2 regions of the Mesorhizobium sp. CA13 genome follow, and region 1 is predicted to be linked to the other one. Evidence: predicted binding sites of a transcription regulator. Region 1 holds the regulator's gene; the other holds the start of a gene.
The links. The regulator LexA, encoded in region 1, represses DNA repair genes until DNA is damaged. The targets are predictions, from matches to a motif close to TGTTCNNNNTGTGTTCNG.

Region 1 (4,784 bases):
GATCATCGCGGGAAGCGCCACGGCGCTTTTCGCCATCTGGCATTTCCAGCGCGTGTCGCCACTCAGCCTGTTCGCCAATCTTGCAGTCATGCCGATCGTTTCCGTCGTGATGTTCCTTGCGGTTGCCAGTGCGCTGCTGATGCCGTTCGGGTTCGATGGACCATCGCTTTATCTGATGGGCAAGGGACTGACCGCGATGATCGCCATATCCGGATGGATCTCGCAACGCTCGCCGGTCGACGCGGTCGGGTTGATTTCGCAGCAATCCGTTCTTCTGGTCGCGATCGCCCTGGTCATCGCGACGATGGCCACGACATGGCTGCGGCTGGCGGCACTTCCCTTCGCGCTCGCCGGCCTGTTGACCGTCGCGGATACGCGCACGCCGGACGTGCTGATTTCGGAGGATGCCCGCCTGGTGGCGCTGCCGATCGGCGGCGGCGAGCTCGCGATCAACCGGGCGCGCCCGAACGAATTCACGGTCGACAACTGGAAACGCGCGCTGAAATCCGAAACCATCGTTGGGCCGGAGCTGTTCGACAGCGGCGACCGACAGTTCGACATCTTCGATCCCGCGCAACTTCCCGCCGGAGCGCCTTTCTATTGCTTCACCGGCCTGTGCATGGCCCGGCATCCCTCCGGGGCGATCATCGCGCAGGTGGAGGATCGCAAGGATGCCTGGAGGGCCTGCGCCTATGCGGATCTGATAGTCATCGACGATCCCGGGGGCTACGACCCCTGCCACAATCCGCTGGTCCTCGTCATCACCAAGCGGCAGCTCGCTCGGAACGGAAGTGCCGCCGTCTTCTTCGACCAGCAATCGGCGACGGAACCGGCCCAGGTCAGCTTTGCCGTCGACAGGCCATATCGGCCCTGGCACGAACAGCGAAAATTCTCGCGCGAGGCACGGGGACTGCCTCCCTACCGCAAACCCGAAAAGCCCAACGCCGAACCCGCTCAGTAGCGCCTGATCAGTCCGACCAGCTTGCCTTGCACCTTGACCCTGTCCGGTCCGAAAATACGTGTTTCATAAGCCGGATTGGCGGCCTCGAGCGCAATCGAGGCGCCCTTGCGACGGAAGCGCTTCAGCGTCGCTTCCTCCTCGTCGACCAGGGCCACGACAATCTCGCCGGGACTTGCGGTGTCGGCGTTGCGGATGATGACCGTATCGCCGTCGAAGATGCCGGCCTCGATCATCGAATCGCCCTTGACCTCCAGCGCATAATGCTCGCCGCCCATGATCATGTCCGGCGGCACCGAGATGGAATGCGTCTGATGCTGGATAGCGTCGATCGGCACGCCGGCCGCGATACGGCCCATGACCGGGATCGAAACCGCTGAAACCACGTCGTCGTCATTGCCAGCGGCGGGCAGGCGCGAGGGCGCCGCCGGCTTGATCTGCCTGTTAAGGCCGCCCTGTCCGAGGCTGCCCTGGATGACGCTCGGGGAGAACTTCTTTGCCGCGTTAAGACCCGGCGCGATCGAATCCGGCAGGCGCAGCACCTCCAGCGCGCGGGCCCGGTTCGGCAGGCGGCGAATGAAGCCGCGCTCCTCCAACGCCGTGATCAGCCGATGAATTCCCGACTTAGAGGCGAGGTCCAGCGCTTCCTTCATCTCGTCGAAGGACGGCGGAATGCCGCTTTCCTTCAGCCGTTCATGGATGAACATCAAGAGTTCATGTTGCTTGCGCGTGAGCATGGCGGCCCCCAAAGGCATTGCACGAAGGGTCTGGAATCAGAATCAGAAAACAAACCCAGAACAAACACTATCTGTTCCAGTTGTGTTCCGCAACCATTTAAAGTTTAATGAATTCGTTAAGGCGGCGGAAACGAAAGGCCCTCCCGCAGCCAGCATCCTGCCAGCGCCGTCTGTCGTCAATGCGCTCTCAGCCTCTTTGAAACTATTTTGGTTAATGGCCTGTGGCCCGGCCGATCTCCACTGTTGGTACAAGCCTGCAAACTGTGTGACCGGCAGGTGCCGGCTGCCTTTTGGGGCGGATCAAAATCTCCGCGGCTCGTGAACGAAACGAAACCAAAATGCCAACTTCCTGCCGGAAAGCGGCCAGGCATCACCGAATGCGACGGGCTGCGTTCGTTCGCTCCTTGCTTCCGGCTCGCTTGACTAAACCGTATAACAATGTACGGTTTTCGAAGAGGGACACCAATGACCACGCCGAAGCAGGCCGCGCGACGTGAACGGATAGAGGAGGCCGCCTATGCGGTGCTCCGGGAAACCGGCTACAAAAGCGCCTCCCTGCTTGCCATCGCCAAGCGGGCATCGGCCTCGAACGAAACCCTCTACAACTGGTACGGCAACAAGCAGGTCCTGTTTCGATCCCTGATCGAAGCCAATGCGGGAGAAGCAAGGAAGCTGCTGGAGGACGCCCTTCGCCAGGCGCGCGATCCGCTCGAAACCCTGAACTTGCTCGGGCCAGTCCTGCTGACCCTTGTGACGGGCGACAAGGCGGTGGCGCTCAATCGCGCCGCAGCCGGCGACGTCAACGATACAGGCACGCTTGGCCAGTCGATCGCGCAATTCGGCCGCAATACCATAATGCCGCTTGTTGGCGACCTGCTTCGAACCGCAAGTCGGGCCGGCCTGATCGCCTGTGACGATCCTGCCGAAGCCGCCGACATCTACGTCCGGCTTTTGATCGGCGATCTCCAGGTTCGCCGGATCGTCGGGGTGCTCGAGGAGTTGCCTCGGCCGGAAATCGAGCAAAGATCGAACCGGGCGTTCACCCTGTTTTTGCGCCTCTATGCGGCCAGCCCTTGCCCCGGCGGCAAAACGGCCGGCCCGTTTCCGGGGCGCTCTTCTCACCGAGGAACATCGTGACCATGAGCAAAATTCCCGATCTCGCAGCGATCGAGGCAATGGACACCGCGGATCCGCTGCGTGCCATGCGTGACCGCTTCACCTTGCCTCAAGGGGTGATCTATCTCGACGGCAATTCGCTCGGCGCCGCTTCGCCCGCCGTGTTCGGCGAGCTGCAGAAGGCCGCCACGCAGGAGTGGGCGCAGGATCTCATCCGCGCCTGGAACACCGCCGGCTGGTTCGACATGCCGGTCGAACTCGGCGACCAGCTCGGGCGCCTGATCGGGGCCGCCGCCGGCCAGACGGTGGTCTGCGATACCACCTCGATCAACATCTACAAGGTGCTGCATGCGGCACTCGGGATGCGGCTGGACAGGTCGGTCATCGTCGCCGAGGGGGACAGCTTTCCGACCGATCTCTATATGGCCGAAGGCGTTGCCTCGACGCGGCCGAGCACGATGCTGCGTCTTGAGGGTGTCAATGCGCCGACCATAGAAGAACTGATCGATGAGCGCGTTGCGGTCATCCTGGTCAACCACGTCAACTACAAATCCGGGCAGCTGCGCGACATGGCCGCGCTGACGCGCAGGGCGCATGATGCCGGCGCGCTGATCGTCTGGGATCTCTGCCATACCGCCGGCGCCCTGCCGGTCGAGCTCGACCGTTCGAACGCAGATTTCGCCGTCGGCTGCACCTACAAATATCTCAATGGCGGCCCGGGTGCCCCGGCCTTCATCTACGCGGCCGAGCGCCACCATGGCGATGTCCGCCAGCCGCTCAGCGGCTGGTGGGGCCATGCGCGGCCTTTCGCCTTCGAACAGGGTTTTGCTGCCGGCACAGGTATCCACCGGTTTCTCTGCGGCACGCAGCCTGTGCTGTCGATGCGCGCGCTCAAAGGGGCGCTCGATGTCTGGAACGACGTCGACATGGCAGAAGTGCGCAGGAAAAGCATCGCATTGACCGATCTGTTCATCCAGCTCGTCGAGGCAAAATGCGGCGTCTACGGCCTCGAACTCGAAAGCCCGCGCGACGGCAATGAGCGCGGCAGCCAGGTGTCGTTCCTCCACCCGCATGGCTATCAGGTGATGCGGGCCCTGATCGAGCGCGGCGTGATCGGCGATTTCCGCGCGCCATCCACGATTCGCTTCGGCTTCACGCCGCTTTATGTCGGCTATGTCGATGTCTGGCAGGCGGTCGAGGTGCTGGAAGACATTTTGCGCACGGACGCCTGGCAGGAGGCGCGTTTCGCCGTCAAGGCGGCGGTGACTTAAGAGCCTGTCGCTCAGAAAAGCGCAGCGGTTTCGAGATAACGATATGCACTCAAAGCTGCGTCAGAGCCGGGTGCGGACCTTCCACAGCTCCGGGAACAACTCGACCTCCAGCATCTTCTTCAGATAGGACGCGCCCGATGTGCCGCCGGTGCCGCGCTTCATGCCGATGATGCGCTCGACCGTGGTGACGTGGTTGAAGCGCCATCGGCGGAAATAATCCTCGAAGTCGACCAACTTCTCGGCGAGTTCGTAGAACATCCAGTAGCGCTGCGGGTCGCGATAGATGGTCTGCCAGGCGACCAGGACCTCTTCGTTCTCGGTCCGCGTTTCGCGCCAGTCCGTTCGCCTTGCGTCGGCGCCGATGTCGAAGCCGTTGCGGGCGAGCAGCAGCAGCGCCTCGTCGTAGAGCGACGGCTGCGCCAGGATCGCCTCCAGTTTCTCGCTGAGGTCCGGCCGATGCTTGTGCGGCCCGAGCATTGCGAGGTTGCGGTTGCCGGCCATGAATTCGATGGCGCGGTATTGCCAGGACTGGAAGCCCGAGGACTGGCCGAGCGCATCGCGGAATTCGGTGTATTCACTGGGCGTCATCGTGCGCAGCACGTCCCAGGCATTGTTGAGCTGCTCGAAGATGCGCGCGACGCGCGAAAGCATCTTGAAGCTCGGTTCGAGACGGTCGGCGCGGATGGAGCGGATTGCGGCGCC
Region 2 (4,784 bases), on a different contig from region 1:
CGGCGTCGTCAACGCCACCTTCGTCTTCGTGCTGCCGGGCTCGCCCGGCGCCTGCAAGGATGCCTGGGACGGCATCTTGAAGGCGCAGCTCGATTACCGGCACATGCCCTGCAACTTCGTCGAGATCATGCCGCGCCTGGACGAGCACCTGCGGCGCGGCATGTCGGCTCCGTAAAACGGAGGCAAGGCGCCGGGTTCACGCCGCTCTTGCCAGGCAGAACACCACCTTCGCCTTCGAAAGACCATTCCAAACCGGATGCGGGAGGACGTATCGTCTCGCGGCGGCCATCGCCGTTGACGACGGGATGGATGCGATGACTGTGCATGGTGGCGGGTGCCATTGCGGCAACATACGCCTTCGATTTTCAACCGAGCTCGATCCATCGAAAATCGAGGTCCGCGCCTGCCAGTGCTCGTTCTGTACCAGGCATGGTTCGCGCGCCGTCGCCGATCCGGACGGCAGGCTGATCATCTCAGTCAAGGACGTCCGGCGATTGAAGAAATACCGTTTTGGATTGGGGACGGCCGACTACCTGATCTGCGGCGAATGCGGCGTCTATACCGCCGCAATCGCCGGAGAGGACGATGCCAGGGCAATCGTCATCATCAACGCCCTGGACGATCAACGGTCGTTCAGTCAGGAACCGATCCCTGTCGACTACGACGCGGAAAGCAAGGCACAGCGTCAAGCCAGACGTCGCCTTCGCTGGATGCCTGTGGAGATGCGTTTTGGCGAATGACCGGCTCGCCGTGGAAACGTCGGCGCCAGGGCCGCGAGACGCCGAAACCACTTCCATCATCAGCCGCGGCCTGCGCGCCGGCACCCGCGTGATCGGAGCTAGCTGCGCGTCACATGTGCAACGCACGTAGACAGAGCAGCTGCAAAATCATTTGGATGGGCGGTGCTCTTGTTTTGCCGGAGCGACCCAGATTTCGGCATCCAGCCGCTTGGTCGCCAGGCCGCGAGCGAGGGCCTCGGCGCTGCCGGCTTTTTTCGACAAGGACGCGGCCTGGCGCTTGCTGATCAGCAGCCCGTCGGCCAAGGCCCGGTTTCCCGAGAATATCCGGGCCAGGAATGGCGCGCGGCCGGCGCGTGTGCGTGAAAACCGCGCCGCCATGGTTTGCTTCGCGGTGTGCGCAACGACCTCGTCGATCCATCCATCGACCAGTCGCGCGCCCGGTTCCAGCAGCAACAGCCAATCGCCCTTCGCATGCCGGATGGCCGCCGCGACCCCGTCGGTCACATACTGGCACCCGGCATGCTCGGCGACGCGATGGGTCTGGTCGGTGGAACCGGTGTCGCAGACGATGACCTCGCGCACCACGCCCTCGACCGCGCCGCCGATCAGCGTCGCCAGCGTGCGGGCGAGGCCCTCCTCGTCATTGTGGGTCTCGATGAGAACGGTGAGCATCGTTTGCCGAATAGCGGAAAGCGGAACGCAGCGCCAGTTTTTGCGGCGCACCATAAAAAGTTCTTGCTTTGTTCTCGTTCGGTAAATAGGATTAAATTCATGAGCAGAGCGATTCGAAGCAACATGGACAGTCCCTGGGAGCGGGCGAAGATGGAACCGATCATGCGCGCCGACATTGCCGCCTTCGGAGCAGGACGAGCCGAGATGGCCAACGCGATGATCGAGCAGAGCGGCATGCGCGTGCGTCCGGACCGCAACCGCGGCCGGTCGGCAGGCATCAACCCGTCCGGTCGGTTCGAGCCCGTCAGCCGGCATGTCTTCGACGATGGCTGGAACTCACTGGAGGAACTGCCTCCCTTCAAGACCGAGGTGCAGGTCGAGAAGCCGCGCACCATCATTACCCGCAATGAATCGCCCGACATCTCCTTCGACCGCTCGATCAATCCCTATCGGGGCTGCGAGCATGGCTGCGTCTACTGCTTTGCGCGGCCTACGCATAGTTTCATGGGCCTGTCGCCGGGGCTGGATTTCGAATCCAAGCTGTTCGCCAAGCCGGACGCGGCGCGCCTGCTCGACAAGGAACTGTCGAAGGACGGTTACCAGCCGAGGACCATCGCCATCGGCACCAATACCGATCCCTACCAGCCGATCGAAAAACAGTACCGGATCATGCGCGAGATCCTCGAAGTGCTGGAGGCGCGCGGGCACCCGGTCGGCATCGTCACCAAATCCGCTCTGGTGACGCGCGATATCGACATCTTGTCACGCATGGCCGAACGGGGCCTCGCCAAAGTGGCGTTGTCGGTGACGACGCTCGACCGCATGCTGGCGCGCACCATGGAGCCACGCGCCTCGACGCCGAGCAAGCGGCTGGAGGCGATCAGGCAGCTTGCGGATGCCGGCATCCCTGCTTCGGTGATGGTGGCACCGATCATCCCCGGGCTGACCGACCAGGAGATGGAACGCATCCTCGATTCGGCGCACCATGCCGGCGCACGCGAGGCGGGCTATGTCGTGCTGCGCCTGCCGCTCGAGGTCAGCCCGATCTTCAAGGACTGGCTGTTGCGCCACTATCCCGACCGCTATCGCCATGTGATGTCGCTGATCCGCTCGATGCGCGAGGGCAAGGATTACGATTCGGAATGGGGCAAGCGCATGAAGGGCGCGGGTCCTTACGCCTGGCAGATCGGCCGGCGCTTCGAGATCACCGCCAAGCGGCTCGGTCTCAATGCCGAGCGGCGCACGCTGCGGACCGACCAGTTCGTCGCCGCCGGCAAGGACCAGGAGCAGTTGATGCTGCTTTGAACGACCACGGCTGTTTGCCGCCGTGGCGAAAAATCCCGTCCGGCCTGCCCCGGCCTGCAGACGGTGCCCTCCCGGTCCGGCGCCCCACCCGACCCGGAGGGACTTGCGGAGAATCAGAGCCGATGCGAACCTCGCCGCAACATGGCTCGCGCGCGTTCTGATTCTCCGCCTCTCTTCGAAATCGTCGAGAAACCCGATTTCTCCTTCGAGACGAAGGCGATGGCCGAAGGCCTGTGGCCAGTGGCGGGGATGGACGAGGCCGGACGCGGCCCGCTGGCCGGACCGGTGGTGGCGGCTGCGGTTGTGCTCGACCCCGCCAACATCCCCGACGGCCTCGACGATTCCAAACGGCTCAGCCACTTGCAGCGCGAGGCGCTGTTCGTGCGCATCATCGGCTCCGCGCTTGGCGTGTCGATGGCTTCGGTCAGCGCCGAGGGCATTGACGGCAGCAACATCCTCAAGGCGAGCCTGGAGGCGATGCGCCGTGCGGTCGCCGGCCTGCCGGTGCGGCCGAAGCTCGCGCTCGCCGATGGGCGCGACGTGCCGCCGGGCCTGCCTTGCGCGGGGCGCGCGCTGATCAAGGGCGACCAGCGCTCGCAATCCATCGCCGCCGCCTCGATCGTCGCCAAGGTGATGCGCGACCGCATGATGTGCGGCTGCGGCAGCCATCACCAGCACTACGGCTTCGAAGTGCATATGGGCTACGCCACGGTCCGCCATCGCACCGCGATCGAGACGCACGGGCCGGTGGCGCGGCTGCACCGTGTGTCCTTCGCGCCGTTCAGGCTTGAGGGTGCCGAGGTGGAAGAAGAAAACTTCGCGGGGTTGGAGTGAGCCGGCAGCGTGGGGGAGATGTCCGGCAGGACAGAGGGAGGCGCGAAAGATCGCTACCTTCCAGAACTACCTCTACTCACGCAGAAGTCGCAAGGCAGCGCAGGCATTGTCTGACAGGCTGGCGGGACAGCGCCCCCCTCTGCCCTGCCGGGCATCTCCCCCACGAGGGGGGAGATTGGCAGCTTCAGCGCTTCGCCCCGTTCTCCAACAAAAAAGCCGCCAGGTTGCCCAGGCGGCTTTGATTGTTCTGCGTCGGTCAAGGCTCAGTTCAGCTTCGCCTTAACATCCTGCAGCGAGGCCTTGAACAAATCGGCTCCCACCTTGGCGTCGATCTTGCCGGCGAGCAGCGTGCGAGCGGCTTCGACGGCGATGTCGACGGCGCTGGCGCGCACTTCGCCGATCGCCTCGCGCTCGGCCTGGCCGATCTTCTGTTCGGCGAGAGCGGTGCGCCGCGCGACGTAGTCCTCGGTCTTCTTATGCGCCTCGGCGGCGAGCAGTTCGGCTTCGCGCTTGGCCGCGGCGACGATGTCTGCGGCCTCCTGCTCGGCTTCGTTGCGCTTGCGCTGGTATTGGCCAAGCAGTTGCTGGGCCTCCTCGCGCAGCCTGCGCGCCTCGTCGAGCTCGCTGCTGATCCTGGCGGCGCGGGCATCGAGCGCCTTGGCGATCAGGCGGGGCACCTTGATGTAGATGGCGATGGCCAAAAAGATGACCAGGGCGATCGTGGCCCAGAGCGTTGCAAGAGATGTGGCGTCCATGATGCGCTCCTCACCCGGCCACGGATTTGACCGCGGCCGCGATCTCGGCCTTGCTGGCCTTGCCGCCGACCAGCGCCTCGACGATCGCCGAGGCAGTGTCCTCGGCGATGCTGCCGACTTCCTTCATGGCGTTGGCCTTGATGGAAGAAATGCGCGCCTCGGCCTCGCCGAGCTTCTCGTCGAGCGCAGCCTCGATCTTTTTACGCGCGGTCTCGGCTTCCGCCTTGGCCGCGTCATTGGCCTGCTGGCCGATGGCGTTGGCGTTCTTCTTGGCTTCCGCCAATTCCTGCTCGTAGGCAGCAACGGCAGCGTCGGCCTCGCCCTTCAACTTCGCGGCCTGATCGAGATCCTGGCTGATGCGATCGTTGCGGACATCGATGATGCCGCCGACGCGCGGCACCACCACCCTCTTCAGGAAGAGGTAGAAGAGCCCGAACGTGATCGCCAGCCAAAGAAGCTGCGACGGAAACGTCGCCGG

Region 2: a site for LexA is predicted at 1,471-1,488, ahead of LB566_RS04275 (PA0069 family radical SAM protein). Genes of this name have one in related genera too.

Annotation. Positions count from the first base shown of each region.
Region 1 is NZ_JAIUHS010000004.1:254,853-259,636, reverse strand. It holds gene LB566_RS12690 (ComEC/Rec2 family competence protein) at 1-961, shown strand, start outside; gene lexA (transcriptional repressor LexA) at 955-1,695, opposite strand; gene LB566_RS12680 (TetR/AcrR family transcriptional regulator) at 2,161-2,832, shown strand; gene kynU (kynureninase) at 2,835-4,082, shown strand; gene kynA (tryptophan 2,3-dioxygenase) at 4,143-4,784, opposite strand, start outside.
Region 2 is NZ_JAIUHS010000001.1:835,776-840,559, forward strand. It holds gene moaB (molybdenum cofactor biosynthesis protein B) at 1-175, shown strand, start outside; gene LB566_RS04265 (hypothetical protein) at 495-740, shown strand; gene LB566_RS04270 (glycosyltransferase) at 888-1,412, opposite strand; gene LB566_RS04275 (PA0069 family radical SAM protein) at 1,563-2,717, shown strand; gene LB566_RS04280 (ribonuclease HII) at 2,859-3,551, shown strand; gene LB566_RS04285 (F0F1 ATP synthase subunit B) at 3,815-4,306, opposite strand; gene LB566_RS04290 (F0F1 ATP synthase subunit B) at 4,317-4,784, opposite strand, start outside.